Regions from separate parts of the Odoribacter sp. N15.MGS-14 genome, predicted to be linked through region 3. Evidence: riboswitches for the same ligand, from Rfam matches in the RefSeq annotation. Region 3 holds a riboswitch; each other region holds the start of a gene.
The links. Region 3 has a riboswitch for cobalamin ahead of WS34_RS01080 (anaerobic ribonucleoside triphosphate reductase). Riboswitches for the same ligand answer to the same signal wherever they lie in the genome.
Positions count from the first base shown of each region.

Region 1: linked by a shared signal. The riboswitch ahead of WS34_RS08765 (TonB-dependent receptor plug domain-containing protein) and the one ahead of WS34_RS01080 (anaerobic ribonucleoside triphosphate reductase) in region 3 are both predicted to bind cobalamin.
Region 2: linked by a shared signal. The riboswitch ahead of WS34_RS07625 (DUF5074 domain-containing protein) and the one ahead of WS34_RS01080 (anaerobic ribonucleoside triphosphate reductase) in region 3 are both predicted to bind cobalamin.
Region 4: linked by a shared signal. The riboswitch ahead of WS34_RS09425 (TonB-dependent receptor) and the one ahead of WS34_RS01080 (anaerobic ribonucleoside triphosphate reductase) in region 3 are both predicted to bind cobalamin.

Region 1 covers NZ_LARE01000034.1:15,650-23,188, reverse strand. Annotated here, with positions in the region: gene fbp (class 1 fructose-bisphosphatase) at 1-920, shown strand, start outside; gene WS34_RS08785 (acetate--CoA ligase family protein) at 965-3,022, shown strand; gene WS34_RS08780 (hypothetical protein) at 3,019-3,750, shown strand; partial or broken gene WS34_RS15550 (Rpn family recombination-promoting nuclease/putative transposase) at 3,799-4,437, opposite strand; cobalamin riboswitch at 4,696-4,899, shown strand; gene WS34_RS08765 (TonB-dependent receptor plug domain-containing protein) at 5,219-7,342, shown strand; gene WS34_RS08760 (cobaltochelatase subunit CobN) at 7,388-7,539, shown strand, end outside.
Region 2 covers NZ_LARE01000027.1:647-8,185, reverse strand. Annotated here, with positions in the region: gene WS34_RS07640 (PKD-like domain-containing protein) at 1-884, opposite strand, end outside; gene WS34_RS07635 (DUF5074 domain-containing protein) at 898-2,226, opposite strand; gene WS34_RS07630 (TonB-dependent receptor plug domain-containing protein) at 2,262-4,289, opposite strand; gene WS34_RS07625 (DUF5074 domain-containing protein) at 4,303-5,442, opposite strand; cobalamin riboswitch at 5,481-5,681, opposite strand; gene WS34_RS07620 (hypothetical protein) at 5,901-6,083, shown strand; gene WS34_RS07615 (EFR1 family ferrodoxin) at 6,150-6,971, shown strand; gene WS34_RS07610 (hypothetical protein) at 6,977-7,246, opposite strand; partial or broken gene WS34_RS07605 (Na+/H+ antiporter NhaA) at 7,504-7,539, opposite strand, start outside.
Region 3 covers NZ_LARE01000003.1:21,299-28,837, reverse strand. Annotated here, with positions in the region: gene WS34_RS01100 (efflux RND transporter permease subunit) at 1-1,035, shown strand, start outside; gene WS34_RS01095 (PG0541 family transporter-associated protein) at 1,108-1,404, shown strand; gene WS34_RS01090 (YitT family protein) at 1,511-2,422, opposite strand; gene nrdG (anaerobic ribonucleoside-triphosphate reductase activating protein) at 2,631-3,146, opposite strand; gene WS34_RS01080 (anaerobic ribonucleoside triphosphate reductase) at 3,154-5,361, opposite strand; cobalamin riboswitch at 5,460-5,656, opposite strand; gene WS34_RS01075 (C-GCAxxG-C-C family protein) at 5,898-6,377, opposite strand; gene WS34_RS01070 (PepSY-like domain-containing protein) at 6,442-7,296, opposite strand; gene WS34_RS01065 (tetratricopeptide repeat protein) at 7,348-7,539, opposite strand, start outside.
Region 4 covers NZ_LARE01000039.1:668-8,206, reverse strand. Annotated here, with positions in the region: gene WS34_RS09425 (TonB-dependent receptor) at 1-2,067, opposite strand, end outside; cobalamin riboswitch at 2,122-2,314, opposite strand; gene WS34_RS09420 (glycoside hydrolase family 20 protein) at 2,547-4,874, shown strand; gene WS34_RS09415 (beta-N-acetylhexosaminidase) at 4,892-6,961, shown strand; gene WS34_RS09410 (RNA polymerase sigma factor) at 6,974-7,537, shown strand.

The sequences.
Region 1 (7,539 bases), on a different contig from region 3:
TAGGTATTGCAGCCAAAAAAGTCAACCGGGAGGTGAATAAGGCTGGTTTAGTGGATATTCTGGGGCGTGCCGGCTCCGAGAATGTACAAGGTGAAGACCAGCAAAAACTGGACATTTATGCCAATGAGACTTTTTTGTCGGAACTGAAAGCCAGTGGTGAATGTTGCGGTGTTGCTTCAGAAGAAAATCAGGATATCATTGTTTTTGACGATGGATTGAGCCGTGATGCGAAATATATCTTTTGTATGGATCCGCTGGATGGCTCTTCGAATATCGACGTGAATGTCTCTATCGGTACTATTTTTTCTGTTTACCGCCGCAAATCTCCGCTGGGCGAAGTTGCGAATATCGATGACTTTTTACAGCAAGGTTGTGACCAGGTTGCTGCCGGTTACGTTATTTATGGCTCTTCTACGATGTTGGTATATACGGCCGGCAACGGAGTGAACGGTTTTACGCTGGACCCTTCTATCGGGGAGTTCTGTCTTTCACATCCGAATATTAAAACACCGGAAAATGGTTTTATTTATTCTATAAACGAAGGAAATTATGAGAAATTTCCGGTGGGAGTGAAAAAATATATAAAGTATTGCCAGGAAACCGATAAGAAAACCAAGCGTCCTTATACTTCGCGTTATATCGGTTCTCTGGTGGCCGATTTCCACCGGAATTTATTGAAGGGAGGTATTTTTATTTATCCCGAAACCAATAGCCATCCGACAGGAAAACTGCGTCTGTTGTACGAATGTAATCCGATTGCATTTATTGCCGAGCAAGCCGGAGGATTGGCTACGGATGGCGGAAACCGGATATTGGACATGACCCCTGAAAATATCCACCAACGGATACCTTTTTATACCGGCTCAAAAAATATGGTCACTAAAGTAGGGGAATTTTTGAAGTTTTTCAATAATATATAATTGATAAAATTGAATAGTGAATTTTATAGTAAAATTCGAAAGATATGATTAATAAACAATTGCTAAATCCTTCCAGCATTGTGGTGGTTGGAGGATCGGACGATATTCAGAAACCGGGTGGTAAGGTATTGAAGAATTTGATCGATGGACATTTTAAAGGGAGTTTATATGTGGTGAATCCGAAAATGGATGAAGTACAAGGTATCAAATCCTACCGGGACGTGAAAGATTTGCCGGAAGTGGATTGCGCTATCCTGGCCATCGCTGCCAAATTCTGTCCGTCGACGGTAGAGATGCTGGCGAAACAAAAAAATACCCGGGCATTTATCATTCTGTCTGCCGGATTTAGTGAAGAGAATGCAGAAGGGAAAGCATTGGAAAAACAAATTGTAGAAACGATCGATTCTGTCGGGGGAGCTTTGATCGGCCCGAATTGTATCGGCGTATTGACAACGAACTACAATGGGGTATTCACGACCCCTATACCGAAATTGGATCCGAAAGGAGTAGATTTCGTATCGGGCTCGGGAGCAACGGCACTTTTCATTATGGATGCCGGTATGCAGAAAGGTGTAAAATTTTCGAGTGTATTTTCAGTCGGTAATTCTGCCCAGTTAGGCGTGGAAGAGGTCCTGGAATATTGGGACGAATCTTTCGATCCCGAGACAAGTTCACGGATTAAATTGATGTATGTAGAGAGTATCGATAAACCGGAAAAATTATTGAAGCATGCTTCCTCACTGATCCGGAAAGGTTGTCGTATCGCTGCAATCAAATCAGGCGGTTCCGCTGCCGGAAGCCGTGCCGCTTCGTCGCATACCGGAGCTTTGGCCAGCTCGGATGTAGCCGTGGAAGCTTTATTCCGGAAAGCCGGTATCGTACGGTGTAACGGGCGGGATGAACTGGCCACGGTGGCAGCTATTTTTAACTATCCCGAATTGAGGGGAAAGAATATGGCTATCGTAACCCATGCCGGAGGACCGGCCGTAATGCTGACAGATGCCTTGTCGGATGGAGGAATGGAAATTCCTCATTTGGAAGGGCCGAAGGCTGAAGCATTGCTGGCACAGTTGTTTAACGGATCTTCTGTAGGTAATCCCATTGACTTTTTAGCGACGGGAACAGCTGAACAATTGGGAATTATCCTGGATGCCTGTAATCGCGATTTCGATAATATCGACGGTATTGCAGTGATCTTCGGTAGTCCCGGGCTTTTCCCCGTTTTCGATGTATATGAAGTATTGCGTGAAAAAATAGCTACTTCCCCGAAACCGATTTATCCCATATTCCCCTCTTCGATGGTGGTGAAAGAGGAAATCGACGAGTTTGTACGGAAAGGTGGCGTTTACTTCCCTTATGAAGTGAATTTTGGTAATGCTTTGTGTAAAATATACCGTACCCCTGCTCCGCAACCTGCCGAGCCCGAATTGCCGGAAGTAGACCGGAAACGGATCCGGGCAGTCGTCGATCAGGCTGAAAACGGCTATCTGTCACCTGAACAGATCCATGAATTGCTGGATGCTGCCGGTATTGCCCGGGCGAAAGAAGGTGTGGCCGATAAAGAGGAAGAAATTGTCGGTCTGGCCCGTCAGATCGGTTTCCCGTTAGTGATGAAAGTAGTAGGACCTGTCCATAAATCCGATGTCGGTGGGGTAACCCTCAACGTAAGGGACGAAGCGACGGTACGCAGCGAATTCCGTCGGATGATGCAGATCAAAGATACGCATGCCGTCATGCTGGCTCAGCAGTTATCCGGGACCGAAGTGTTTATCGGGGCTAAACGGGAAGATAAATTCGGACATATGGTGTTGTGCGGATTAGGAGGTATCTTTATCGAGGTATTGAAAGATGTGAAAGCAGGCTTGGCTCCGATTGCCCAACCGGAAGCTTTGGATATGGTCCGTAGCTTGAAATCGTATAAAATCATTCAGGGAGTACGGGGACAAGAACCGGTGAACGAACAAAAATTCGCCGAAGCCGTGTCGAGGGTGTCCATGTTAGTGAAAGTGGCTCCTGAAATTTTTGAGATGGACCTGAATCCATTACTCGGTAATAAAGAAAATGTGGTGGCGGTGGATGCCCGTATCCGGATTGAAAAATGAAAAAACAAGACTTTATTTTTATACTGGGGGTAGCGGTTTTGCTGCTACCCTTTTTTATCTGCCGGCCTGTTTACGAATGGTATCATGCTTTTAATGCGGCTCATGGCATGATCATGAGTTTCCTGAAATTTGCCGTCTTGTCGACTTTGGGAGAGATGATCGGCTTGCGGATTAGTGCCGGCGTGTATTGCCGGAAAGGATTCGGGGTTTTGCCCCGGATGTTTGTATGGGGGATATTGGGGATGGGCATTAATATGGCGATGGTTATTTTTTCGAATGGTACTCCGGCATTTTTGCAATACCTTGGCATGCAGGAGGCTCCGGCGGTTTTTCATGCACCGGGATTGTGTTGGGCTAAAGTAGGGGTGGCTTTTGCCGTGTCGGTGAGTATGAATACCATTTTCGCTCCGGTATTTATGACGCTGCATAAAATTACGGATACCCATATTCTGATGCACGGCGGTACACTCCGTGGTTTCTTCACACCACTGGATATGGGAGGGATCATGAGCAGTTTGAACTGGAAGGTGTTGTGGGGATTTGTCTTTAAGAAAACCATCCCTTTCTTCTGGTTCCCGGCTCATACCATCACTTTTCTGTTGCCCGGCAATATGCGGGTATTGTGTGCTGCCTTGTTGGGAGTGGTATTGGGAATCCTTTTAGCGGTCGCAGCCCGCAAAGGGGACACTTCCGCACCGGATAAGGGAAGGGTTGAAAGAAAGATATAAATAAAATGCGGTTTTCTGAATTGATTTATTCAGTCGGAAAACTATAATTTAAAGTTCTTTAATTTCTTTGACGGGAAGGCCGGTCAGCTCACTGATATCTTCTGCGGCAAAACCTTTTGCTTTCATATTACGGGCGATTTCCAGCTGTTTCTTTTTTTCGCCTTCTTTCCGGCCTTTCTCCATTCCCTCCTCTATTCCCTTTTCTTTGGCGAAAGCGATTGTCACTAACTGGTCGCGATAGACCTTGATACTTTCGTCGTACTTTTCGCGTTCTTCTTTTGTCAGTGATGCGAGTCGATGATTTTTTCCAGTTTTTCGAACACCGCTTTGCGGGCCTTAAACGGTAATCGGTTTAGTGTTTCCATATTCTTTAATACATAAATCCAGCGTTCAAAATCAGTTATACATTCTTCTTCTTCCTTCGTAAAAGCCGGAAGTTCGATGAAAATAAAGCGTAGCTTATCCGAAAATACCTCGTGTGTATCACGGTCGGAGAGTACGATGTCCGTGCGCAGTTTGCCCGGAGAATCACCCAGACGGAAATTCATGAAGAACACACCGATCCTGAATATGCCGTTCACCTACCAACAGATCGTTCAGAAAGTCGATCAGCAGGTCCTTTGTCATTTCCTGTCCGAAAATGATTTTGAATCCGACATCTGTAAAAGGATTGATAAACTTCGCCATGATAGTTCTGTTTTCATACAAAAAAAGCGAATTTCCTCCGTATGACCAAGCATATCCGTTATTTCCTGCATCCTGTTTCTGCCATACGATATATCCCCTGAAAGAATCGTTAACGGAACAAAATCTCGTATAGACCATGCTACAGTCAATGGTTCCCCGGTGGGTGGAAATACAGATCTCCTGTAAGAATATGGTCGTAGTCTGTCTGAAAAATTGGAAAATATCGTAAAAGTACCTTCTTAAAAGAAAAAAATCAATATCTTTGCATCCGATTTTGGTGTCACGATTCTGCTGCTACGGAAAAGTGATGAAAAGGGAATCAGGTGAAAATCCTGGACAGACCCGCTGCTGTAAGCTCTGTTAAGATCTTCAACAATACTTTAGCCACTGTTCTGGAAAGAATGGGAAGGGCGTTTGAAGATTGGAGTAAGTCAGAAGACCTGCCGAAATGATGTATGATTGATAAACCTTCGGGGATTAAGGTTGCTCGATTCGGACTTGATTTTTTTTACAAAGGGTGTGCTTTACGGCAGGGATTATGCCGGAAAACAATTTCCAGTCAGGATTCTGCAATATGATTTCTTTTCAGGTGAATTTAGAATTATGCAAAATGTTACCGGTAAACGGGGAAGCGCCGGTGGCACATGAATGGGGTGAATTTATGCAAGTTTTTTGAGGGGAAACTTTCAATTTGTTGGGAGTGGCTTTGCTGCTGTTACGACGAATAAACTTGTATGTAATTAACAAACAATAATTTATGTCGGTGTAAAACAAATTCAAGATGAAAAGGAAATTTATTTTAACTTCTCTTGCCCTTACGTTCTGTATGGGCATGTATGCAGAGCAACCTGTAACTATAAAAACCGATTCCATGCGTCGGATAGATTTGGAGGAGGTGATGATCCATGCGACTAAAACCGGAGCTTTATTAAAAGATCTTCCGAACAGGGTAGAGGTGGTGACCAAGCGGCAGATCGAAGCTTCGGGGATCAATAATCTGACGGACCTGTTGAAAAATTTTGTTAATGTGGATGTGATTGAGTATCCGGGATATAATTCTTATTTCAGTATCCGGGGATTCAAACCGACAGAAGGAAAATACACGACAGTCCTGATCGATGGAGTACCGGCCGGTACTACCAATATGGCGACACTTTCTTTAGGCGATGTAGAGCAGGTGGAAGTTCTGAAAGGCCCTTTCTCCGCCATGTATGGTTCGGATGCGATGGGTGGAGTGGTGAACATCGTCACCAAACGGAATAAGGATAAACTCACCGGAGGAATCAAAGTTGCAGCCGGAAGTTATCAAACTTCCAAAGGGGCTTTTCATGTCGGTGGACGGATCTACCGGGGGCTTTCTTTCGATGCCTCTTTCGATTATACTGCTCAGGCACGAAACTATAAGATCGGAGACCATAATCTCTTGCATATGTCGGCAACGGATAAAGCTATCCTCGGTAAAGATACTTATGGTATTAAAATGAATGGCTCACGGCATAGCGGTATCGCCGGTAAAGGCCGTATCGGTTATGATTTCGGGAAAAACTGGTCTTTGAATTTTACCGAGATTTTTTTTGTGGGTAAGGACCTGCCGACGGGAGGAAATGTCTGGGGGGCTAACGGATTGAAAAAGAAAGATGTCACCCGGTATACCGAAAAATTGGAACTCAACGGAAAAGTGAATAATCATAATTTGTTTTTCGCTCCTCATTACTCTACAGCTAAGACCGATACTTATACGGCAGACACCGATACGGCTTATGTGTATTCGGGTAACGAACTGAATACTTATGGATTTACAGCACACGATAATCTGATTTTAGGCAAACAAAGAATTGCTTTCGGATTCGATAACAATAATGAAGTCAGTGAGATAACCAGTTTTAAAGCGCGTGGTGAGATTAAAGCACCTTATCAACCCCGTTTCCGGAATACGGCTTGGGGGATATTCCTGCAGAGTAACTTGAAATTATTTAAAGAAAAATTGGACTTGTCGGTCGGATTGCGCTATGATTATATCGATTTTAAACTTCGGAAAACACCTGGTTTGGAGAATGAAGAGAAATCGGAAAGTTACAACACTTTCAATCCCAATATCGGCGCAAAATACAATATATACGGCGGTATGGCCGTCCATGCCAGTTTCGGTACAGCTTTCAGCATGACCGATGCTTATCAGAAAGCCGGAGAATTTTTGTACAGCGGTACGCTTACCGTAGGAAATCCTGATCTGGATCCTGAAAAATCCCGTACGTTGGATGCCGGTTTGACATTCAGCCGGCCGGAACTGGGGGTAAATTTTGATTTTACTTATTTTTATACGTGGAATGATGATCTGATTGTGGAAGAGGCATGGACCGATGAAGAAAGCGGACAAAAGTACAAAACGTTCAAGAATGCCGATAAAGCAAAAAAAAGTGGAATGGAAATTATGGCTTCTTATGACTTCGGCCGTCTGTTCGATGGTGACTTTGCTTTGAAGCTTTATGGAAATCTGACCTGGATGTTTACCTATCAGGATCAGACTAAAGGAGTATGGAACAAAACATTATCCGTTCGGAAACAGAATGCCAATTTCGGACTCGATTTCTTGCATCAGAAAGGGTTCAGTGCGCGGCTGAACGGACGTTTTGCCGGACATCGCATCGAGAAAAACTTTATCGGTGATAAATATCGTCCGACATTGAACGATTTGTTAAGTGAAAGCCAACCCGGGTATTTAACTGATAAACTGATTAAGCATCCGCAATTTATGGTGTTCGATTTTTCGGCCTCTTGTCCGCTTATAAAGAATGTGTCGGTCGGTTTGAATATTAACAACTTATTCGATGAAAATTATACCGAAAAGGATGGTTATAATATGCCTGGGCGGAATTTTCAGGTAAGAGCTGCTATGACTTTTTGATCTGAAGACATGTATTTGTTGCTGATGGCGGATATATAATGGGGTATGAAAGGGATTAAGTATTATTTTGTTATTTTGTCACTTTGTTTTGGGCTATCTTTGACAGCCCAAAACAAAGTCAGTTTTCTTATCGATGACGGTTTTTGGGTCGGCGTAAACCGGAGCATGCATTTACTGGCGAAAATGCATCCGGAGGT
Region 2 (7,539 bases), on a different contig from region 3:
ATGGGAGAAAGTGTCCATACATCCCAAGAGAGATTTTCAAGTTGGCGATTGTCGACAAATGTCTGAGAATATTCAAAGTCGGCAGCTGTCGGCACCTGATTGCCCGAACCGAGCCAGTAGGTGGTATAGGCATCGTTCGATCCCATCCAATAATCGGCTGCATCTAACGGTTTCAATTCGTCAGAATCGTATTCGGAGAGTTCGTAGAGCCCGTTTGTAAAATCAGCTTGTGTCAGATGTAAAGTAGAACTTTTCAGTTCGATTTTACCGTCGTTATTACCGTCATAACCGAATCCTTTGATATAATTTCCTGATAAGGCGACATAAAGGCGGGGATCGTTCTTGGCAATAGCTTTGAGCATATCGATTCCTGTAAGAGTTTCCGTTTTATTCCAACGATATCCCCAGGCAATGAAAAAAACTTCCTGGTCTGCCGGTTCTTGTGGATGCTCCCCTGTAACCCATTGAATGGCAAAGACCGAGGTGTTTTCTCCGTTACCGGTCCAATTTTTCAGATCGGAGATCGCGAACCGATTACCGTTGACCTTCAGAAATAAGGTGTCGGAATCCTTGCCGTCCTGATTGGTTGCGGTCAGGATAATTTCAAAACTACCGGGGTCCTGAGAGGTGAAACGATAGATTGAGTCTGTGGAAACCGTTTTTTTGTTCAGTTGCCACTGGAAAGTGGTCTGTAACGGATTGTTCAGAATCGCTTTTAACTCGATCGTTTCACCCGGTAAACAGGTGGTTTGCCCACTCGGATTTCCGATAGAAACCTGAGGCGGAGTAGGAAGATACGGATCTTTTTTGTTGTCGTCACTACAGGAGGTCGATAGACCTGTAAGCAGACTCCAGAATAGAAATAAAGAATAGTATTTTTTCATTTACAAAATTCTTTTATTGAAAATTATAAGTAAAGAATGTTCCGGCTGGATAATTGGTATGATTCTTATAATTGGCGCTCAATTTCGGTTCGGTTTCGCTGAAATCGAATACACTGATGTGGTTGATCAGACGGTCGTTACCCCATCCTTTGATTGTATTCAGATAGACTTCGCCTGTAACCGGATTGACGGCTATGGTATTGTAAACACTAGTTGTTGTCACTATGTTTGCCGCATCGACCATCAGATCCGTCTGGTTTTTACTAAAAATGTGACGATAGATTTTGGTACCTGTGCCGTTCATGTACAAAGTATCTCCTTGTGCTGTAATACACGGAGTAGAAGTGTATGAGGCCGACTGAGTGCTAATGGCATCTCCCGGTAAAGTATTGGTTTTGATAATAGTATAATTTTGGGCATCGACCTTAGAGATTTCCCCGGCCGAAGTGGATACCCACAAGTTACCGTCCGACGATTTGACGACTCCTCTGACCGGATCATTGAATTCTATCGATTTGGAGATTTTGTTTTTTCCTTTTTCGATCACAAGGACGTTATTTCCTGCTGCAGCGAATATTTTCCCTTCCGTTACAGCCATGGTATTCTTATTAGCCCTTTCAGCTCCCCCGATGAGAAAGAGTTCGCCGCTGGATGGGTGGAATACCTTAATTCCTTCGTTGTCGCGCAGATAGATATCGTCGTCTCCCAGTACGGCAACATGAGTCGGACTGCTTACTTTATCTTCCAGTTCGGTCTTATAGCCGGCTTCTTTTTTCAGGGTTTCTGCATTGGCAACGATAAGATAACCGTCGTCTCCGCTTTTTTGTGAAATGATATACAGTTTGTTGTTGGCGATAAATAAGTCTTGGGAAAGAAGGCTCAGCATGCTGCCGTTTGCTTTATAATAGGCACTGTCCGTGAGAATACCTTTCGGGCTGATGAATATCAATGTAGAAGGATCGGCCTGGTAACCTTCATTTAAAACAAAAGTACCGTATTTGTATTTACCGTACACTTCGATGGATGTTGTGGCAGAAGTCACTCCATCGGCATTGGTCGCGGTTAATTTAACATCGTAGGTCCCCAATTCGTTCATTTTGAAAGTAAATACTGTATCCTTAGAGACTTCATTTCCTTTGACGGACCAGCTCAGTGTGGTTGGCAGCGGACTTTCTACTTTCGCTTTCAGTACGATAGAGTCTTCCTGAGGCATTGCGAACACTCCGTTTACACTCTCGATAGATACTTCGGGAGGAACCGGATATTTGTCGTCATCGTCACATGATGCGAATATTCCTGCTAACAGGAGGCAAACTAAAAGCGTAAAATTAAATTTTTTCATGGTTTCTATTTATTTAAAGGATTTATATGATTCAATTAAAATTCGAATAAAAGCGAGAACAAGCAATTACGCAAAGGCATGGGATAATATTGGGTCGACTCATAGTAGGTATCGAACAGGTTATCTATCCGCATCTGAGGGGTTAGGCTTGTCCCATTCCGGAAGGAGTAGCGGTAACCGAGCAAGAGGTTATGTACGGAATAGGGATCCGTGGCATATGATTCGTCGGTAGTAATGAAACGCCGGCCGGTGTAGGTCATCTGCCAGACGAAAAAAGCATCTTTATAATCGATATTCCAGCGCAGATTCCACTTGAATCGCGGTACATATGGAATTTGCCGCATATAGGCGTTGTCGTCTACGTGTTGTTTCTTGCGGGTCCGGGATTGTGACCAGCTGTAATTACCCGAAAGAGAAGATACGAGTTCCCCGTAGTGGAAAGTGGTTTTTCCATAAAGTTCCACGCCGTAGGAACGTACGTTTCGTTTGTTTTGCGGAGTCCACACCCATTGGTTTCCGTCTTTGGGGAGCCAAAGGATCCAGTTGTCGATGTTCATTAGATAACCGGAAACTTCGGCATCGAATAAGAGATGTTTGTTTATACTCTTCCGGTAAGAAATAGAAGCATCGTAAGAATACCCCTCTTCCGGCTTTACATCCGGATTACCGCCGGGGCGCCAATATAGGTCGTTCATACTGGGGAAACGATAATTATAAGCAGTACTTCCTTTCAATTTTAATTCTTTTTTCAATAGATTGAATACTATTCCTGCCGACCAGGTGGATACATTCCGATTGTCGTTATGTTCGAACATATATTGTCCGTTGATCATCATCCACCGGATAGGCGTCCACAAAGCGGAAGTTTGCCAGGAGAGTATGTTACGGTGGTGGCTGAAAGGGGATTCCACCTGAGGAATATCAAAATCGATACCGTCGAGCGTATATTTCGATGAGTCGATGTCTATGTAGCTACTCACCCGGATCAGGTCGTGAGAATAGGTTAACGTCGTGTTGAGAATAAGCTTATCGGTCGGGGAGTACGTATAATCGGCCACGACCTGTGCCGTGTTAGAGCGGTTTTTGTTTCCCTTGGGATCGAATAAACCTCCGTCATACCGGATATCGTAAGTTTGGCAGAAATACAGCCAGGCAGCTTTTACATGTAATTCATGGATACCCCGGCTGAAATCCAGTCCGGCATATCCCCGGAAATTATTTTCCTCCTGATCTTCCTGGGAGCGGTTGACTACACCGAGCGGTTGGGGAAGGTTACGGTAATTTTTCTGATACCAGGCGACAGCTGTCAGGCGGGTGTAGGGAGATACTCTGAAATAGCCTTCCTGCATAATTCCGAATTGAGAGTAAGCGGCATCCTGCCTTTTTTCACGGAAAGGAGTATTGGTCAGCACTTTATTCAGATAGGTATAGTCGTTGTCGGAATGCTGATAATATAACCGTGTCTTTGAGGCCGATTTATTACCGCTTATATTCGCCTGTCCACCGACGGTATATGTGTTGTACGATCCATACTCTGCCAGTACCCGTCCATTTACGCCTCGGTTCCAATCGGTGTCTGTGAATAAATTCACACTACCTCCGATAGCTCCGGTACCGTTTTTTACATGGCTGCTGCCATAGTACAGGTTGATGTTATCTGTAAAAAAGACCGGGATCTGTGAAAAATCGAAAGTACCCGATAAAGGAGGTGTGATATTGATCCCGTTCCAGTTTACCCGTGTTTGGGAAGCGCTGGTTCCACGGAAAGAAGCTGTCGATAACGCTCCTGTTCCCAGACTCTTGATGTAAATAGAGGTATGGTCGGTCAGGAGTTCGGCCAGCGAGCGGGTTTTGTTGGCTTGTAAAACGGCTGGAGAAATATGGGTTACCCGGGCTCCTGCGTTTGCCTCGTTGGCGTGTTGTATACGTTGGCGGATGACCTGCACGGTGTCTAATGTGCCGTATAGGGTGATCGAATCCCGGGATTGGGCAGGAGTACGGAATCCCAACCCAAGGAATATGCCGAGGTATAAAATGAAGATCAGACTCTTGTATAGGTTCATATCGCTAGGCTAATTAGGGGAAATACACTTGGCTAGGATAGATACCGACTCGAAAATTCCGGATGGAACCGTCTTTTTTGTAATTCCGGATATAACCGCGTTGTGCACTGTAATCCAGACAGTCACATAGATAGACCTCTCCTTGCGGACTGACTGAAAACCCATACATCATATCGGTTCCGGGAAGATCGAGGTAGTGTTCGAATTCTCCCGTGCCGACATTCATCCGGTAAACACTTTGGACAGAGGTAATCCCTGCTGCCGTGTTACTTTTACAGGTTTTGACGTTGAAATAAATCCAGTTCAGTGTAGGATCGATATCCGTGCGATTATAGGTGATTGTACCGATTACGTCTCCTGCTTGTGGATTTGCCTTTTCACTGATGGGAAGGATATAAGAGACCTCGACTTTTTCTTGGTGGGGGTCGATACAAACCAATTCTATTCCGCAGACTCGATTTCCCTCTCGGATGTTCATCAAGGCCCATACTCTTTGGTATTTATCGACCAGCATCCGGCAGGTTTTGGTATTTTCGTCGTTTTTTACTTCCGGGATGACCCGGACAGCTTTTTTGCTGATATTGTCGGTATCGAAGACATATATTCCGCCGGTAGTCATTCCGAAGATTTTATTATCTACCGTTACCAGATATTCGACCGATCGCGGTATGGAGATATATTCCAGAGGTTCGCCATAAGGTTCCACAGTCCGGATACGCACCAGTTGTCTCTCCAGATCGGATACGATAGCTTCTGTCGGGGAAATGGCTACGATCTGGCGTGGAAATCCCGCTTGGGTATAGAGGATTGTACCGACGGAACCGAACGTTTCGGGATCTATAACCTCGATTTTTTTGGAGTTGTCCAAAGTCACAAAATATTTACCGTTGATCTTGGTGATGGATTGGGCCACATCACCAAGCGGTCGGTGATTCACTTCCCGGAAAATATCCGGAATGACTGATCCGTCTTTGTTTAAAACGGAGATACCGCCCATATTCTGATTGATTCCCCCTTCATTGAGAACAAGGGCTTCGATATTACCTTGGCTCACCGGCCCGTAGGGATAATCCGTTCCTGCGGAATCACAGGCTGTGAATAGCCCTGCTATTACGGCAAATATGAAAAAACAGAGAATTTTTTTGAATAGCATGATTTACTGACGTTTATGTTCTTCTTCCCTTTGAACGTTAAACAATGAATCACGTGGCAGGTCTTCTGACTTGTTTCCTTTTCGGTTTCCTTCCCATTCCGAATGAGGAACAGTGGATAAAGCACGTCCGAAAAGTGTTATGAAACTTACAGCAGTGGATCTGTTCAGGATTTACACCTGATTCCCTTTTCATTGCCGGACGAGACAACGATCCGGCAACTCCACGCAATTTTTACGTGACGGCAAAGATATATAAATCATTTTATAAGGGAAATGATATTTTGTGAATGTTTGTTAGTCCACAGGGACGGAGGCAATACTTTGTGCTGAACGGTTACTTTCGGAAAAACCTTTAGAATTTCTTTAAAATCGGGCTTTTATCCTTGTACAGGCAATGAAGTAAAACCTGTTCTGAACGGAAAACATGTCAAACCGATTATTTCAATGATGAAAACAAGATGGATTATCTCTTTTGCCCGACTTCCTGTTTCTGTGAAAAATCCAAATGCGCCCCTGTCGAAGGGAATATCGTGCCGGAGTTGATCGGTACGAATAATAGCGATAAGCAGATTTGGGAATTAGATGATATATGCAAATTATTCAAAATTAATAAACATGATTTATTGGTTTTACCGGAATAAAATTGCAGCTTTGTTCGGGATTGATCGGGTGGGAAAGATTTTGACAGACAGTTTATCCGATACTTTATGAAAATAGAGAAAGTACATGCGGTCTATTTTAGTCCGACAGGCACAACTAAAACAGTGATTACCCATTTGGTAAAATGTATCACTACGTTATTACCGGAAATCGTGACGGAAGTGAAAGATTTTACGTTGCCGTCGGGGCGGAAGAAAGTGCCTGATATTCGGGAATCGGAGTTGGCTATTGTCGGTCTGCCTGTTTACGCCGGCCGTTTACCGAATCTGTTATTGAACTACTTGACCATCTGGCAGAGTAATGGGGCCTGGGCGGTACCTGTTGTGGTTTATGGGAATCGGTCCTATGGGAATGCGCTCGTCGAACTGTATGATATTTTAAGATATAGAGGGTTTCATCCGATAGCTGCTGCGGCTTTTGTCGGTCAGCATTCTTTCACGACCCGGTTGGCTACCGGGCGTCCCGACCGGGAAGATCTGGAAAAGGCAGAACAGTTTTCGGCAGAGATCGTAAGAAGAATATTGCAACCAGGAGAATTTACCGGAATAAAGATTCCGGGACAAGGGGCTCCTGATTACGGTGGGTATTATAAACCCAAAGGAAGGGATGAAGAGGTGGTGAATTTCCTGAAAGCAAAACCTGTTACGACCGATGCGTGCATCGATTGCAGACGTTGTGCAAAAGTTTGTCCTATGGGGGCTATCCGGCAGGATCATCCTTCTGAGGTTTCCGGTATTTGTATCAAGTGTAATGCTTGTGTAAAACAATGTCCTGTACATGCCAAACAGTTGACGGATGAAGCTTACCTAAGTCATGTCGGTTTTCTTGAAAATAGATATACCTCGAGGGCAAGAATCGAATTATTTTAATCGACCTAAATACTTGGTATATGAAGACCGGTCTTTATACGAAACTGATTTTTCTGTACGATTACGGGAACTTGACGGGTTACCTTCTCATTGAGAACTTGTTGTTCGTCAAGTATCTGAACACTCCGGTGTAGCTGCTGTTTCTTATCTTCGTGAAGATGATGCATGCTGTCTATCCGCTCTGCCGGATAAATCGCTTTGGAACGGCACCTCATATTGTCCATTGCCATACATTGGGTATGGTAATGTTCCAGCTCTTCATCATCCCACTCCAATACCGTTTCACCCGATAAAAAGAACTCTATAAATTGAATATAGATGTTGTTTATCTCTTTTCAGAAATTGTTAATTTGTTGGTTGCGGGATTCAGGTTGTTCAATCTCATCTTATTTAAATACCATCTATATCCGATTATGCAAATCAGCATAAAAATTATCATATACCCAAATCCTATCCATTTGCGATGATAGGTTTTCATGAATAACTTTTTACGTTGTAAGAGATCTAAAAATTCCCATCGTCTTTTTTGATTTTATAAATGAACCGTTGTATTACTTTTGGAGAAAGT
Region 3 (7,539 bases):
AGCCGGGACGACGATAAAGCCGAACTCCAGATTGCTTTAGATCAGGATAAACTGGCTCGTCATGGTTTGACCACTTCAGAAGTCGGTTCTTATGTCCGTAACCGGATCTACGGTTTCCGTAACAGTAAATTCAAAGAAGACGGAGAAGAATACGACATCATCGTCCGCCTGGATGAGAAATACCGTTCTTCTCTGACGGAGATCGAAAATATCCTGATCATAGACGGCCACGGCGAAAAAATACGTCTGAAAGAATTGGGTGAAATCAAAGAGTACTTCTCACCGCCAAATATCGAGCGTAAAAGTAAACAGCGTATCCTGAAAGTGTCTATCACTCCGGCAGCTGGCGTAGCTTTAGGAGATATCGCACAGGCATCACAACAGATTATCGACAATCTGGAAGATGTACCTCAGGATGTCAGTCTTTACATCGGTGGTAACTACGAAGACCAGCAGGAATCCTTCAGTTCTTTGATCTGGCTGTTACTGTTGTCCCTGATGTTGGTATACATTGTGATGGCCGCTCAGTTCGAATCTTTCAAGATGCCGTTCATTATCATGTTGGCCATTCCGTTTGCATTCACAGGAGTAATTCTGGCCCTGTTGCTCACGAACACCACCTTGAGTATCGTGGCTGCCTTAGGTGCTATTATGTTGGTCGGTATCGTGACGAAGAACGGTATTGTGTTGATCGACTTTATCAACCTGATGCGTGAAAGAGGTATTCGCTTGTACGATGCTATTGCACAAGCTTGTCGTTCCCGTCTGCGTCCGGTATTGATGACCTCTTTGACTACGATTCTGGGTATGGTACCGATGGCGATCAGTGCAGGTGAAGGTTCCGAAACCTGGCGGCCAATGGGTATCGCAGTAATCGGTGGTATGGTTTTCTCCACCATCATTACGATGATCATCGTCCCGGCCGTATACGCTGCTATGGACAAAAGCGGTAGCCGTGACAAGAAAAAGGCACTGGCCAAAGAATTTAAATTTATGAAAGACTTCGATCCTGAAAAAGATCTACCCAAAAAGTAATCGATAATGCAGATTTACAGTTTCAGACCGATATTAAAGTCTGAAATTGTAAATCAAAAATCAAAATCAAATATGAAGAAAGCAGTATTCATAACATACAACCAAGCCCTGACAGAGCGAGTAGCTTTTCTCCTCGATCAATTACAGATCAAAGGATTTACACAATGGCCTCTGGTTAACGGAGCAGGAACAGAAACCGGAGAACCTCGTATGGGATCTCATACCTGGCCGGAAATGAACTCCGCCACCATTACCATCGTCGAAGAAGAAATGGTGCCCCTGATTCTGAAATACGTCAAAGCGTTGGATGAAGTAAACAAAGAAAACGGTATCCGGGCTTTTGTCTGGGATATTACCGATATGTATTAATCCGAAAACTCAATAGGGTCTGCGCAAAGCAACTGCACAGACCCTATTCAAAAATTCTCTTTCTTAACCACAACCGACAATCTGCCTAAGTGGCAGTAAAATAGTTTCAACTTTCTTTCAGCGGTTTAAAGCCGCGTCCCAGAATTTCTTTCGAATCGATTACGTTGATAAAGGCTTCGGGGTCGATTTCTGCAATCCGATGCCGTAAAATCATCATTTCACGACGTGTGAGGATGGTGTAGATCATATTGCGGCTTTCTCCCCGATACATACCGACAGCCGGCAATAAGGTAGCTCCCCGGTTGATATCCTTGATAATAACATCCTTCACCGGATCTAACTTATCAGTGACAATCATCAGGGTCTTATGTACAGCAGCACCGTCGATTACCAGATCGATCACTTTTCCTTCGATAAATACGATAATCCAGGAATACATCGGTAAACGCCAGTCACCGAAAGCAACAACCGTCGACAACGTAATGGTACAGTCGACAATAATCACCAAAGTTCCAAGCGATATGTGGGTATATTTATTCAAAATCATAGAAATGATATCGGATCCTCCGGAAGTTGCCCGTGCCTTAAAGATCATACCGATCCCGATACCATAAACAATTCCTCCGAAAATAGCGGACAACAACTGTTCGTTCAGTAACGTACGATCCGTAATACCGGGCTCCAACAAGGCATCATAGCCGTATAAATAGTGGATGAGACGCATAAATGCCGGAATAGCGAACGTACAGATAATGGTTTTTACCCCGAACATACCTCCCAAAAAGTAAATTCCCAACAAGAGTAAAGGAACGTCCATACACAGGGCTGCAATTTCAGTCTCCCACCCCCACAAATGGTGAAATACCATAGACAATCCGTAAGTTCCTCCGGGAGCAAACCCATAAGGCTCAGCAAACATCACCGCCCCCAAGGCAAAAACAAAACATCCGCCCAACAACCAGGCATAGGTTATAAAAAAATCTTTAGAGAGAAATTTCTCTTTCGTAACAAATCCCATATTGACTTTAGATTTATGATTTTGATTTATGATTTAACGCTGCCAAAATTACGAATTGTTTTCGGCATTTTCTTGGCATAAAATATTTTCAACATGTTTTGTTTATATCTGTATATCAATCTATTAAACAACAAGACACAGGCATATTTATACAAGAAAGAGCATATTTATACAAAAACAGGAAATCGCATTGAAAACGATTGAAGCCCTATACGGCAATAACAGGATAAGGTGAGTAATCGTAAAGTTGTATTTTCCCTTTCAAGAGGGATTCAGGAACATCGATCAGCCGTTGATTGCTACTTCCCCTGAAAAGCAAATCGGTATCCCGCAAATGCTGATTAAAACGTCCATCTACCAAAACATCGATATAAGGCAAGATTTGTGCCAACCGGGCAGACCGGCACACCTCTTCGTAGCGATAACCGGTATAACACCAAATATTCTTTTTGCTTTTGTTTTTAATCAACTTAGCCAATTCAGTAAATGCTTCAACTTGCTCCAAAGGGTCTCCCCCACTAAAAGTAATATTTGAAAAAGGATCGGTCAGCAAGCGTTCGGCCACCTCTTCTACTCCGACCGCATGCCCATGCTCACGTTCCCAGGATTGGGGATTATGACAACCGGGGCAATGATGCCGGCATCCTGCCGCATAGAGAGAGGTCCGGAATCCCGGACCATCTACCACGGTATCTTCGATAATATCCAATAAAAACAGGTTCATCGCTAAACTAATTATGTCTGACCCGATCATTCAATTCAGCCAGTTTCGCCTGATTCCAGCGATTTGTCGTACCGACCAGATATCCGGTAATCCGTTGCAGGCGATCGATATGATGTCCTCCGCAATTGGGGCATTCTTCCAAACCGTCGGTCGCGTCTTCATGTCCACAATCCATACAGCGGTTACGGTTGTGATTGACAGAACAATACCCCATATTATAGCGGTCCATCATGTCTACCACCGACATAATCGCATCCGGGTTGTGGGTTGCATCTCCATCGATCTCTACATAGAAGATATGCCCTCCGCGGGTCAGATCATGATAAGGAGCTTCTATTTCTGCTTTATGCCGGGCACTGCATCGATAATAGACAGGCACATGATTCGAGTTCGTGTAATATTCCCGGTCGGTCACTCCCGGGATGATTCCGAAACTCTTTTTATCCTTCTGAGTGAATCTCCCGCTCAATCCTTCGGCAGGAGTAGCCAATACACTATAATTGTGCTGCCAGCGCTCCGAAAATTCATTCGCTTTATCCCGGAAACGGGTTATAATTCGGATCCCTAACTGCTGTGCAGCCGGATCTTCTGCATGGTGCTTACCTGTCAACGCGACCAAACATTCGGCCAAACCGATAAAACCGATCCCCAGTGTCCCTTGATTTATAACACTCTCTATCGTATCTTCAGGTTTCAACTTCTCCGCTCCTACCCACAGAGAACTCATTAAGAGAGGGAATTGCTTTGCCCGGGCAGTTTTCTGAAACTCAAACCGACGATGTAATTGCAAAGCCGTCAACTCAAGGAGTTCGTCCAATTTCGAGAAAAATGTCCGGATTCTTTCTTCCCGTTCGGAAATATCCATACATTCGATAGCCAGACGTACAATGTTTATCGTCGAGAAAGAAAGATTTCCCCTACCGATGGAAGTCTTCTCTCCGAAGCGGTTTTCAAAAACCCGGGTCCGGCATCCCATGGTAGCCGTCTCATAGCGAAAACGCTCCGGATCGTCGGCTTTCCACAATTCATGCCGGTTAAAAGTAGCGTCCAGGTTGATGAAGTTGGGAAAAAAACGCCGGGCACTGACTTTACAAGCAAAAACATATAAGTCGTAATTGGGATCCTGAGGTAAATAATTCACGCCCCGTTTCTTTTTCCAGATCTGAATCGGAAAGATAGCCGTACCTCCGCTTCCCACTCCCCGATAGGTAGAGGTCAGCATTTCCCGAATAATACAACGGCCTTCGGCAGAAGTATCCGTACCGTAATTGACAGAACTGAAAACAACCTGATTGCCTCCCCGGCTATGAATGGTATTCATATTATGGATAAAAGCCTCCATAGACTGATGTACACGACTTACCGTCCGGTTGATCGCATGTTGTAAAACCCGCTCATCCCCGCTCAAACCGTCCAGCTCAATCCGGACATAATCTTTGATGGGAAAATGGTACAGGTGTTTGTAATCTTCGCCGGTAATCTCTTCCAATACTTTCACCTCTTCGATAAAACTATTCCGCACATAAGGTGCCAGATAAAAATCAAAAGCCGGAATCGCCTGTCCGCCATGCATTTCATTCTGAGCCGTCTCGAGCGAAATGCAACCGAGGATGCTAGCCGTCTCGATCCGTTTTGCCGGACGGGATTCACCATGACCGACATAGAATCCGTTTTTCAGGATCTTATCCAAGGGATGCTGTACGCAGGTGAGACTTTTGGTCGGATAATAATCTTTATCGTGTATGTGCAGATATCCTTGCCGAACGGCATTTTTTACTTCTTCTACCAACAAATAATCGTCGACAAACGGCTTTGTCGTTTCACTGGAAAATTTCATCATCATCCCGGCAGGCGTATCCGCATTCATATTGGCATTTTCCCGGGTCACCTCATTCGATTTCGTCTCTATGATTTCCAAAAAGATATCCCGGGTTTTCGCTTTACGGGCCACACTACGCTGATTCCGGTAAGCAATATATAATTGAGCCACATCTTTACGGCGGCTCTTCATCAATTCGATTTCCACACAGTTTTGAATATCTTCGACACTCATCTGCTCCTGTCCCCGGCAAGCGATACGATCGGCAATTTCATGTGCCAATTGCATATCTTCTCCTTTATCGGTATGCAGCATCGCTCTTCTCACTGCAGCAACGATTTTCTCCTCATTAAAGCCAACTACACGGCCATCTCTTTTCAATACAGTCTGAATCATTATTTTACTTTTTAATCATAAACCGATAACTCATAAGGCAAGGAGAGGACAAAAAAAAGACAAGCGAATCCTTCTTTCCGGCCTTTCCTCGAAAGCCTCAGAAAACAATAATTACGGCAGGTCTTCTGACTTACTTCCGGTTTAAACAACCTTCCCGCCAATAACGGCAGTGGTTCTTCTCGGGTTTAAACCGCTCTACGGAGCTTACAGCAGCGGGACTGTCCGGGATTCTCACCCGATTCCCTTTTCATCTCATCCCTACGCTAGGATAAGAACCGAAATCAAGACAAAAATAGAAAGTTTTTTACGAAGAGAAAAATATTTTCAGAAACTTTTCTGACATTTTTTCAAAGTAACAGATTATCAAAGTTTTCCAATACAAATCTTTTAATCTAGAATCCGGCACATTCAAACTACTGATAATCAACATATAACTACAAAACAAAATTCAAATCATCAAGCAATCAAACATTTAAAAGTTTTCCAAAATAAAAATCCAAAAATTAATCGAGTTAATATTTTTCAGCATTGATATTTTATTCTTCGTCTTTTACTTTTGATTTTTCATTTTGTAGATATTCCACCCAAATTCGGGCTGCTTCTTCCACTGTTTTGAGACAAGGACGTTTTTTATAATATTCGGGTGTCCGGGCTTCAGGCACCGGATCGAACCCGATTCTTGAGGGAGTCACCCCCAACAATTCACCGCAGATCAACGAACCGTTACGCTTCACAAATTTCTCTGCCAATTGTTGTACCAGTCTATAATTCGCTTCTTTCCCTTCCCTATCTTTTCCCTCTACACAACCTGTTTCGAGGCCTGCCAATATAAACATTCCGCAAGCAGCACCGCAAGTCATTCTCATCCGACCGATCCCTCCACCGAACGAAGCCGACATCCGTAATGCCTGTTCGAAAGTATAACCATACTCGTCTGCAAAAGCAGCACATACCGACTGTGAACAATTGTAGCCTTGCCGGAATAATTCGACGGCACGCTGTATCCGGTCTTCCATCATCCTATTTTTTAATGTCCGGCAAAAGTAACGAAAGACCGTGAGAATAGGAAATCTATTTCTTCTATTGCGTAATAATATTCCCTTGCAAATCTATATCCAAAGCCATATCGAGTCCCGGTTGTTGTTTAGGGGTCAAAACAAAATGATACCGATCTCCCTGAGGGAATTGCCGATAGTCGACGCTCCGTACGGTATAGTTTTCATAAGCGGTACTATTCAGGACTTCTTTCACTACCGCAGGGACTTCGGAAAACAATACCGGCCATTCTGTATACTGCCAGTTCATCGAGCGATCGAAATAGATTTGTTTAGCTTCGTTGCCGTCCAGCATATTCGCCTGATATGCCCCGTCGGACCATTTCCCGACTTCAGTCAGTAAAGCCTGCCTATAATTTTGAGTAACAAAAGTAAGAATCGTCTGAGGAATATCGTTTCCACTATAATCTTCAACGACTGCCCGGTGCAGATAAGCTTCGGCATCAGCCCAAATCGTCACCTCATTCGCCCCGTTCTCCAATTCCACCGCATACCAATCGGGATAATTTTTCCGTTCGAGCACTTCTGTAGCCGCATCCGGCGTCCATAAAGTAGGAGGATAATCAATGCTATTGGCAATAAAATCTTTTATCGCAGCAGGAACCGAGGTATAAGTGACCGCATATTCTGCCTGCAACCAGATCCCGGAGGTATTGAACCAGGCTTCATATTCACGTCCGTTCAAGGTAAAGTCGGCCTCCCGGAAAACTCCTTTAGATTCCCATTCTACACCGGTAGCACCCGGATATTTAGCCTGAAAAGCCAATTCTACCGCTTTCCCCGGCCTATCGTCATCTTTATCCGAAGCATCGTCCCGGCAAGCAACGAACATACCCGAACCCAAAAATCCAAGTAATACAACTATTAATCTCGTTTTCATATTCTTTCGTTTTTTCTATTCCTTACGAAAAAAGAAAGAAAATGTTCGAGCTTATAAAATCCGATTCGAATACATGTCTTCGAAGTTAGAAAACTTTCCGTTTATTTTCTGTGCTTCTTCTCCTTCGGGATTCAGTTCGAGTGCTTTTTTCAAATCTTCGACAGAACCGTTTTTATCTCCTTTCATCAGTTTTGCCCGTCCCCGCTCACTGTAAGCACGCGCAAACTCCGGTTTCAATTCTAT
Region 4 (7,539 bases), on a different contig from region 3:
CAAGTTAAAAGAATGCCGGGTATTCAGATCCCATTGTGAAAAACCGGGAGCAGGATCGTAATAATAGGTCTTGGAGTAGCGCCCTTCCTGAATACGACCGTTAAGGTTGACATTCAGATGATATAATCCCCAGCGGTGTCCCCAGCGGGCATTGGCCGTCCAGACATTTTTCACACTTTTATCGATCGGTTCCTGAGTTGTCTTATCTTCGGTATCCATAAAATGATAACTTCCCCCCACCGAAAAACCGGCTCCGGCATATACATTCAATACTGCTTTTACCCCTTTTACCTCAGCCCGGCTTATATTATCCCGCTGTTGGGCCTCATCGTGTTTACCATACCCCAACTGTTCGGCTATAGCCGGATCGATTCCCCGGTAGTTGATCATATCCCGGATTTTATTGATATATCCGGATACAGAAAACGAAATTCTATTGTGTACGTATTCTGCATTCAGCATAAAATAATCACTTTTCTCGGGTTTCAGGTTAAAATTAGGAATCGTCACCATATCCGTCGTTTTCGCCACATCCGTGGCATACAACTGGGATAAGGTAGGAGTCCGGAAACCGGAGGCATAAGATGCCCGGAAATTCAGGTCGCCCCACTTATAACTCAAGGCAACATTGGGAGTAGCATAATTTTTAAAAAATTCGTTATAGATATACCGCAACCCGACCACAGCCTGAAAATTCTTCCATAACCGGATCTCATCCTGCAGGAAAAGAGCCATCGTATACATATTTTCCCCATCCAGATCATCGGTAGCACTCATCAAAGTCTCTTTCACATACTCCATACCCACAGAAAATTTTTGTGCCTGTCCGAGTTTAAAAATACCTTTTAACGAACCATTGTAATAATGTACTTTTTTCCGGGTATCTTTCCCCCGGGAAGCTTCTCCGGGCTTACTGACCGAGTCGTAACGCGAAGTAAAATTATCGGAATAAAAATCGGCATCGATATAAGCAGATTTATTGATCATATATTTAGCTCCTGCGCCATAAGTATACGTTTCATGCTCCATATTGTATTTATACACCGATGCCGGCCGGTCGTTCTCCCAATTATAATACGTACCCCTTATCCCCAGGGTGAGACGATCGTTCACCGCATAGGTAAAACGTTGATTCACTGTATTGGAATAAAAGGCTGTCGAAGCTTCCTTATCCGTTGCCTTGTCTTTTTCCGGATTACGATATTTCCGTTTTGTCTCTTTATCCGTCGCATAAGCAGCCTCCAAAGCATTCAATTGCCATCCGTCGGCCTGCAAGCGTTGATAAGAGGTATACGAACCGAATTTACCCTGATTAAAATCTGCATTCACAGCCTCCGAGAAACGCCCCTTACTCCCATAACGGGTATCACTGGAAACCTGCATCACATTCTTCGCATCGTCGGTAATAATATTGATCACCCCTCCTATCGCATCGCTTCCATAAAGCGCCGAAGCAGCACCGTTCAAAATCTCGACCCGCTTGATGTTAGCGACATTGATACGGGAAATCCGGTCATCCCCGGCCAGCCGGCGCCCATTTTCCAACACCAGTATATAATCGTCATTCAGGCCGTTCAAACTCATGGTTGTCCCCATACCGCTCGTCACAAAAGCAAACGAAGCATTCATCTTAGTCAATACTTCTTCCATGGTCGAGAGGTTGGCTTCCCGGATATCCTGAGCCGTAATAACCGATACCGGCACCGGGCTGTCTTTCATCCGCCGGTGTGTTCCCGTTCCGGTGACTACAACCTGACCGATATTGATGTAGCTGTTTTCCAATTGCACAACGACCTGGCTTTCCCCGCTCTTTACCGTAACCGATTTTGGAGCATAACTGACATGAGTCACCCGCAACTCATGGATTCCTTCGGGCAGATTCCGAAGGATAAACTCTCCTTTAGCATTGGTCGAACAACCCGCAAGACTATGGTCTACCCGGATATTGGCACCATCTACCGGATTCCCGGATTCAACACTCACCACTTTACCGCTGATAGTCGTTTGCGACCATACCTGACCAACGACAAACAACAAAACGATTGTCAGCGCACACCACTTTTTCATTAATGATAGAAAATTAGATATTTAACAATCACATTTCTGACCCCGGAAATGCTTATTTTCTGTATAATTCTGGCAGGTTTCCTGACTTATCCCTGAAAAGCGACCTTCCCATCCTCCATTGGACAGTGGCATAAGAAACTTATCAATTACGGGATTCACAGTAGCGGGCACTATTCCGGATTCTCACCGGATTCCCTTTTATGTAACGGATGAAATCTATTACATCACCAAAATTGCAACAAAGGTAGAAAAAATTAAAAAAATCTCCTGCAACAAACCGGGAAATTATTCAATGAACTACCGGGAAACGCCCAGGAAGCCTACGACTCAGGAACGACAGCCGAACCGAATCCGGTCTTGTTAAAAGCGAAACACCGGTAAAAAAAGAGATGGTGTTTTATATTATTCTCCTATTACTTTGGGCACGTGTTTGCTATTTTATTTGCATGTGTTATTTTTGTAGTTATGAAATGGTTATTATGAAAAATTTATTTAGAACAGTCAGCGTGATTGCTTTAGCCGGCTGGTTTTTAGCGTGTTCAGAGAAAAAGAGTGAATCGTGTTACGAAATTATTCCTGCCCCGCTGGAAATCCGGGAGAATTTTTCAGGCGGGGAATTCGTGTTGGATGATGGCGTGTGTATTGTTTACCCGGGAGAGAACGAGGCAATGCGCCACAACGCTTTGTTTCTGGCGGATTACCTGAAAGCGGCTACCGGACGGGATTACCGGGTGGAAACCGGTTCGCGCGGGAAGAAAAATGTAACGTTACAATTAGATTCGAGTATTAAAAATCCGGAAGGGTACCGTGTGAATGTGTCTGCCAGCGGAGTAGTGATTGCCGGGGCAAGTGAGGCAGGCGTATTCTATGGCATACAAACGTTGCGCAAGGCTATCCCTGTAAAGGCGAACAGTGTTCCCGTATTAACCGCTGTCGGGATAGAAGACGAGCCGCGTTTCGGTTACCGGGGGGTACATCTCGATGTGTGCCGCCATTTTTTCACGGTAGACGAGGTGAAGAAGTTTATCGATATGATGGTTTTGCATAACATGAACCGATTACATTGGCATATTACCGACGACCAGGGATGGCGCATCGAGATAAAGAAATATCCTGAGTTGACAACAGTAAGTTCCCGTCGCACGGAAACGGTGATCGGGCATAATAGCGGTAAATATGACGGTAAGCCGTATGGCGGTTTTTACACGCAGGAGCAAGCACGGGAAATAGTGGACTATGCCGCCAAACGCTATATTACCGTGATCCCCGAGGTCGATTTGCCGGGACATATGCAGGCGGCATTAGCCGCGTATCCGTATTTGGGGTGTACCGGAGGTCCGTACGAAGTGTGGAGAATGTGGGGAGTGTCCGAAGAAGTGCTTTGTGCAGGGAACGACAGCGTGTTGACTTTTATCGATGACGTATTGACAGAAATTATGGAGATTTTTCCTTCCGAGTACATTCACGTAGGAGGAGACGAGTGCCCCAAGGTGAGATGGGAAAAATGCCCAAAATGTCAAGCCCGTATCAAAGCATTGGGTATCAAAGGTGACGACAGGCACACGAAGGAGGAATATTTGCAGAGTTTTATTATTTGCCACGCGGAGAAATTTTTAAATGAACACGGGCGCCGGATGATCGGCTGGGACGAAACACTGGAGGGCGGTTTGGCCCCGAATGCCACGGTGATGTCCTGGCGCGGGGAAGGTGGAGGTATCGAAGCCGCACGCCAATATCATGATGTGATCATGACTCCGGACACTTACTTGTATTTCAATCATTACCAGAGCAAGGATACCGAGGAAGAACCGGAAGCGAATGGAGGTTACTCCCCGCTAGCACACGTGTATGGTTACGAACCCATACCTTCAATGCTCACTTCTGACGAGCAGAAGTTTATCAAAGGCGTGCAGGCGAACCATTGGACGGAATATATCACCACTTTCCCGCAATTACAATACATGGCTTTACCGCGCTGGGCGGCTCTTTGCGAAATTCAGTGGAGCCAACCGGAGAAGAAAGATTACGCTGATTTTCTAGAACGATTGTTGCGGCTGACTCGTTTGTACAATGCCCTGGGATATAATTACGCGAAGCATATATTCGATGTGACGGCAGATTATCGCGTTAACACGAAAAACGGGACGGTGGATATTTTCACGGGCACGATTGACGACGCACCGATTCATTATACGCTGGACGGGACAGAACCCACGGTTCAGTCGCCGGTGACGGCGGGGGTGTTGTCTGTCAGTCAAAGCGGAACGTTTCGGGCGATGGCGGTGCGTCCCTCAGGAAACAGCCGCGTAGTGACGGAAAAGATCACTTTCGGCAAATCGACTTGCAAGCCGATAGTCGCTAACCAGCCCATAAACGAGCAGTACAAGTTCAACGGAATCACGACTCTTGTCGATGGTTTGCAGGGGAATGGCAATTATAAAACGGGGCGTTGGATCGCTTTCCGGGGTAATGATATGGATGTGACGATCGATTTATGCCGGGTTGAGGAAATCTCTTCCGTGACATTTCACAATTGCGTAGAAAAAGGGGATTGGATATTCGACGTGCGTTCCGTGGCCATAGAGGTTTCGGAGGACGGGAAAAATTTTGAGCGCGTGTTTTTCGGGGAATACCCGGAGATGCAGGAATCCGACCGTAACGGATTGTACGTGCATAAGCAGACATTTGCCCCGGTGAAAGCCCGTTACATGCGGATTATGGCTTCTCCCGAGAATGTAATGCCCGATTGGCATCCCGGGAAAGGTTACCCGGCGTTTTTGTTTGTGGATGAAATAGTAGTGAATTAAAGAAAGATTCGGAAGATATGTCGTTTGTACGGAATCTGTTTTTCAGCGTGTTCCTGGGTGTCTGGGGAACATTGTCGGCACAGGAGGAAAGGGTGATTCCTGTCCCGAGGGAAGTACTCCCGGGAACAGGAGAGTTCCGTATATCGGAAGTTACGGCATGGCACACCAATCTGAGTGGAGCGGAGAAGGAAAGTTTAGTCAATTACGCGGCAGCGGAGTTATCTACGGGGAGACAAGAATGGCACGGAAAAGATCATACGGGCAAGGATGTCGTATTTTTTCAAAAAATATCCGATGCGGACATTCATCCCGAAGGGTATGTTTTGGAAGTTAAACCGGAAATAGTGACGGTATCGGCCTCTACCGCAACCGGTTTGTTTTACGGTTTGCAGTCATTGCTGCAATTGATGAAGCCGGATAAACGGGGAGGCTGGACAGTTCCGGCGGTGACGGTTAAAGACTCCCCGCGGTTCGGGTACCGCGGATTCATGATAGACGTTTCGCGTCATTTCCGCCCGAAGGAGTTTGTCAAGAAGCAGATAGACGCTATGGCCCGTTATAAGTTGAACCGCTTGCATTTGCATTTGACGGATGCCGCCGGTTGGCGTATCGAGATCAAAAAATACCCGAGGCTCACAAGTTTTGCAGCGTGGCGCCCGGAAGCGGAATGGAAGAAATGGTGGAATACTGCCGATGGACGCAAGTATTGCGAGCGGGAGGATCCTGCCGCTCAAGGCGGGTATTACACGCAGGAGGATATCCGGGAGTTGGTGCGTTACGCGGCGGAACGCCATATCACGATAATTCCTGAGATAGAGATGCCTGCCCATTCGGAAGAGGTATTGGCGGCTTATCCCGGTTTATCGTGTGCGGGTGAACCTTATAAGGGGTCTGATTTTTGCGTGGGTAACGAGGAAACGTTTACTTTTCTGGAAAATGTACTTACCGAGGTGATGGCGCTTTTCCCGTCGGAATATATTCACATCGGGGGCGATGAGGCTGGCAAACAGGCATGGAAGAGTTGTCCGAAATGCCGGCGGCGGATGGCGGACGAGGAGTTGAAGAACGAGGATGAATTACAGAGTTATCTGATTTGCCGTGTGGAGAAGTTTTTGAACGGCCACGGGCGTAAGTTGTTGGGATGGGACGAGATCATGGAAGGCGGGTTGGCTCCGAATGCCACGGTGATGGTGTGGCGGGGCGAGGAAGGCGGAGTAAGGGCCGTGAAAGCCGGGCATCGTGTCGTGATGACTCCCGGAAAATTTTGTTATCTGGATAGTTACCAGGATGCACCGCAGTTTCAGCCGGAAGCAAGCGGGGGGTATTTGCCACTGGCTAACGTGTATTCGTATGACCCGGCATCTCCCGCGTTCACAGAGGAAGAGGCGAAATTGATTTATGGCGTGCAGGGCAATTTGTGGGCGGAGTATATCCCTACCGATGAACATTACGAATATATGGCTTATCCCCGTTTGTTGGCTATCGCTGAAGTGGCGTGGAGTGCACCTGCCAACAAGTCATATCCTGATTTTCGCAGGCGGGTATGCCGGGAGATCGGATGGTTGCGTGACCGGGGGTACCATCCTTTTCCCCTGGAGCAAGAGTTAGGGGAACGTCCCGAAGCAAAGGAAAAGGTCGTTCATTTGGCATTGGGGAAGCCGGTGGTGTACAATGCTCCTTATAACGAACATTACAAAGCACAGGGGGATAAGACCCTGACAGATGGTATTCGCGGGGGATGGACGTATTCCGATGGCGCGTGGCAGGGATTTATATCGCGGGACCGCCTCGATGTAACTATCGACCTGGGGAAGGCCATTTGCATAACTTCCGTGGAGGCAACTTTTATTCAAGTGGTGAATCCTGAGGTGTTTTTGCCGTGCGAGGTGATCGTTTCTTTCTCGACAGACGGGAAGAATTTCGTGGAAGCGAAGCGAGAGGAATACAAGGTATCGAAAGAAAAACCGGTCTGCTTTGGAAACTTCGGTTGGACAGGATGTGCCTCGACCCGTTACGTGCGTTACCAGACCCGTTCGGACAAGGATTTACGCGGTTGGTTGTTCACGGACGAAATCATCGTGAAGTAAAAATGATAATGTATGGATGAAAACGATATTTTGCTCGTGAAACGGTTAAAGAACCGGGAAGAGAAAGCTTATGTTTTCTTGTTCGAGCAATATTATAACCGTTTGTATCGTTTCGCTGCCAATTATTTACGCGATCCCAAGGCTGCTCATGATATCGTACAGGATTTGTTCATGGATCTTCTCGAAAAAAGCGAGGTACTGAATATAACGACTTCGGTAAAAGCCTATTTGTTTGTGATGGTAAGGAATCGTTGTTTGAATTTCCTCCGGAATTTGAAAATCAAAGACTCGTATATACAGAATGTACTGGAAGCCCATTTGTATTCGGATACCGTAGACGCGATCGATGAAGGCTCCGTGTTGGATGAGTTGCAGGTCATTGTCGATAAGATGCCCCCGGGGATGAAAGAGGTTTTTCGTTTACGTGTCACGGAGGATTACAAATTTAAGGAGATTGCCGAGAAATTAGGAATCTCGGAAAATAGTGCCAAGGTTCAAATGAATGGAGCAATCCGGATGATCCGGGAAAAACTGCCTTACCTGAAAGACCGTCTATTGTTATTTGCTTTATTTTAAAT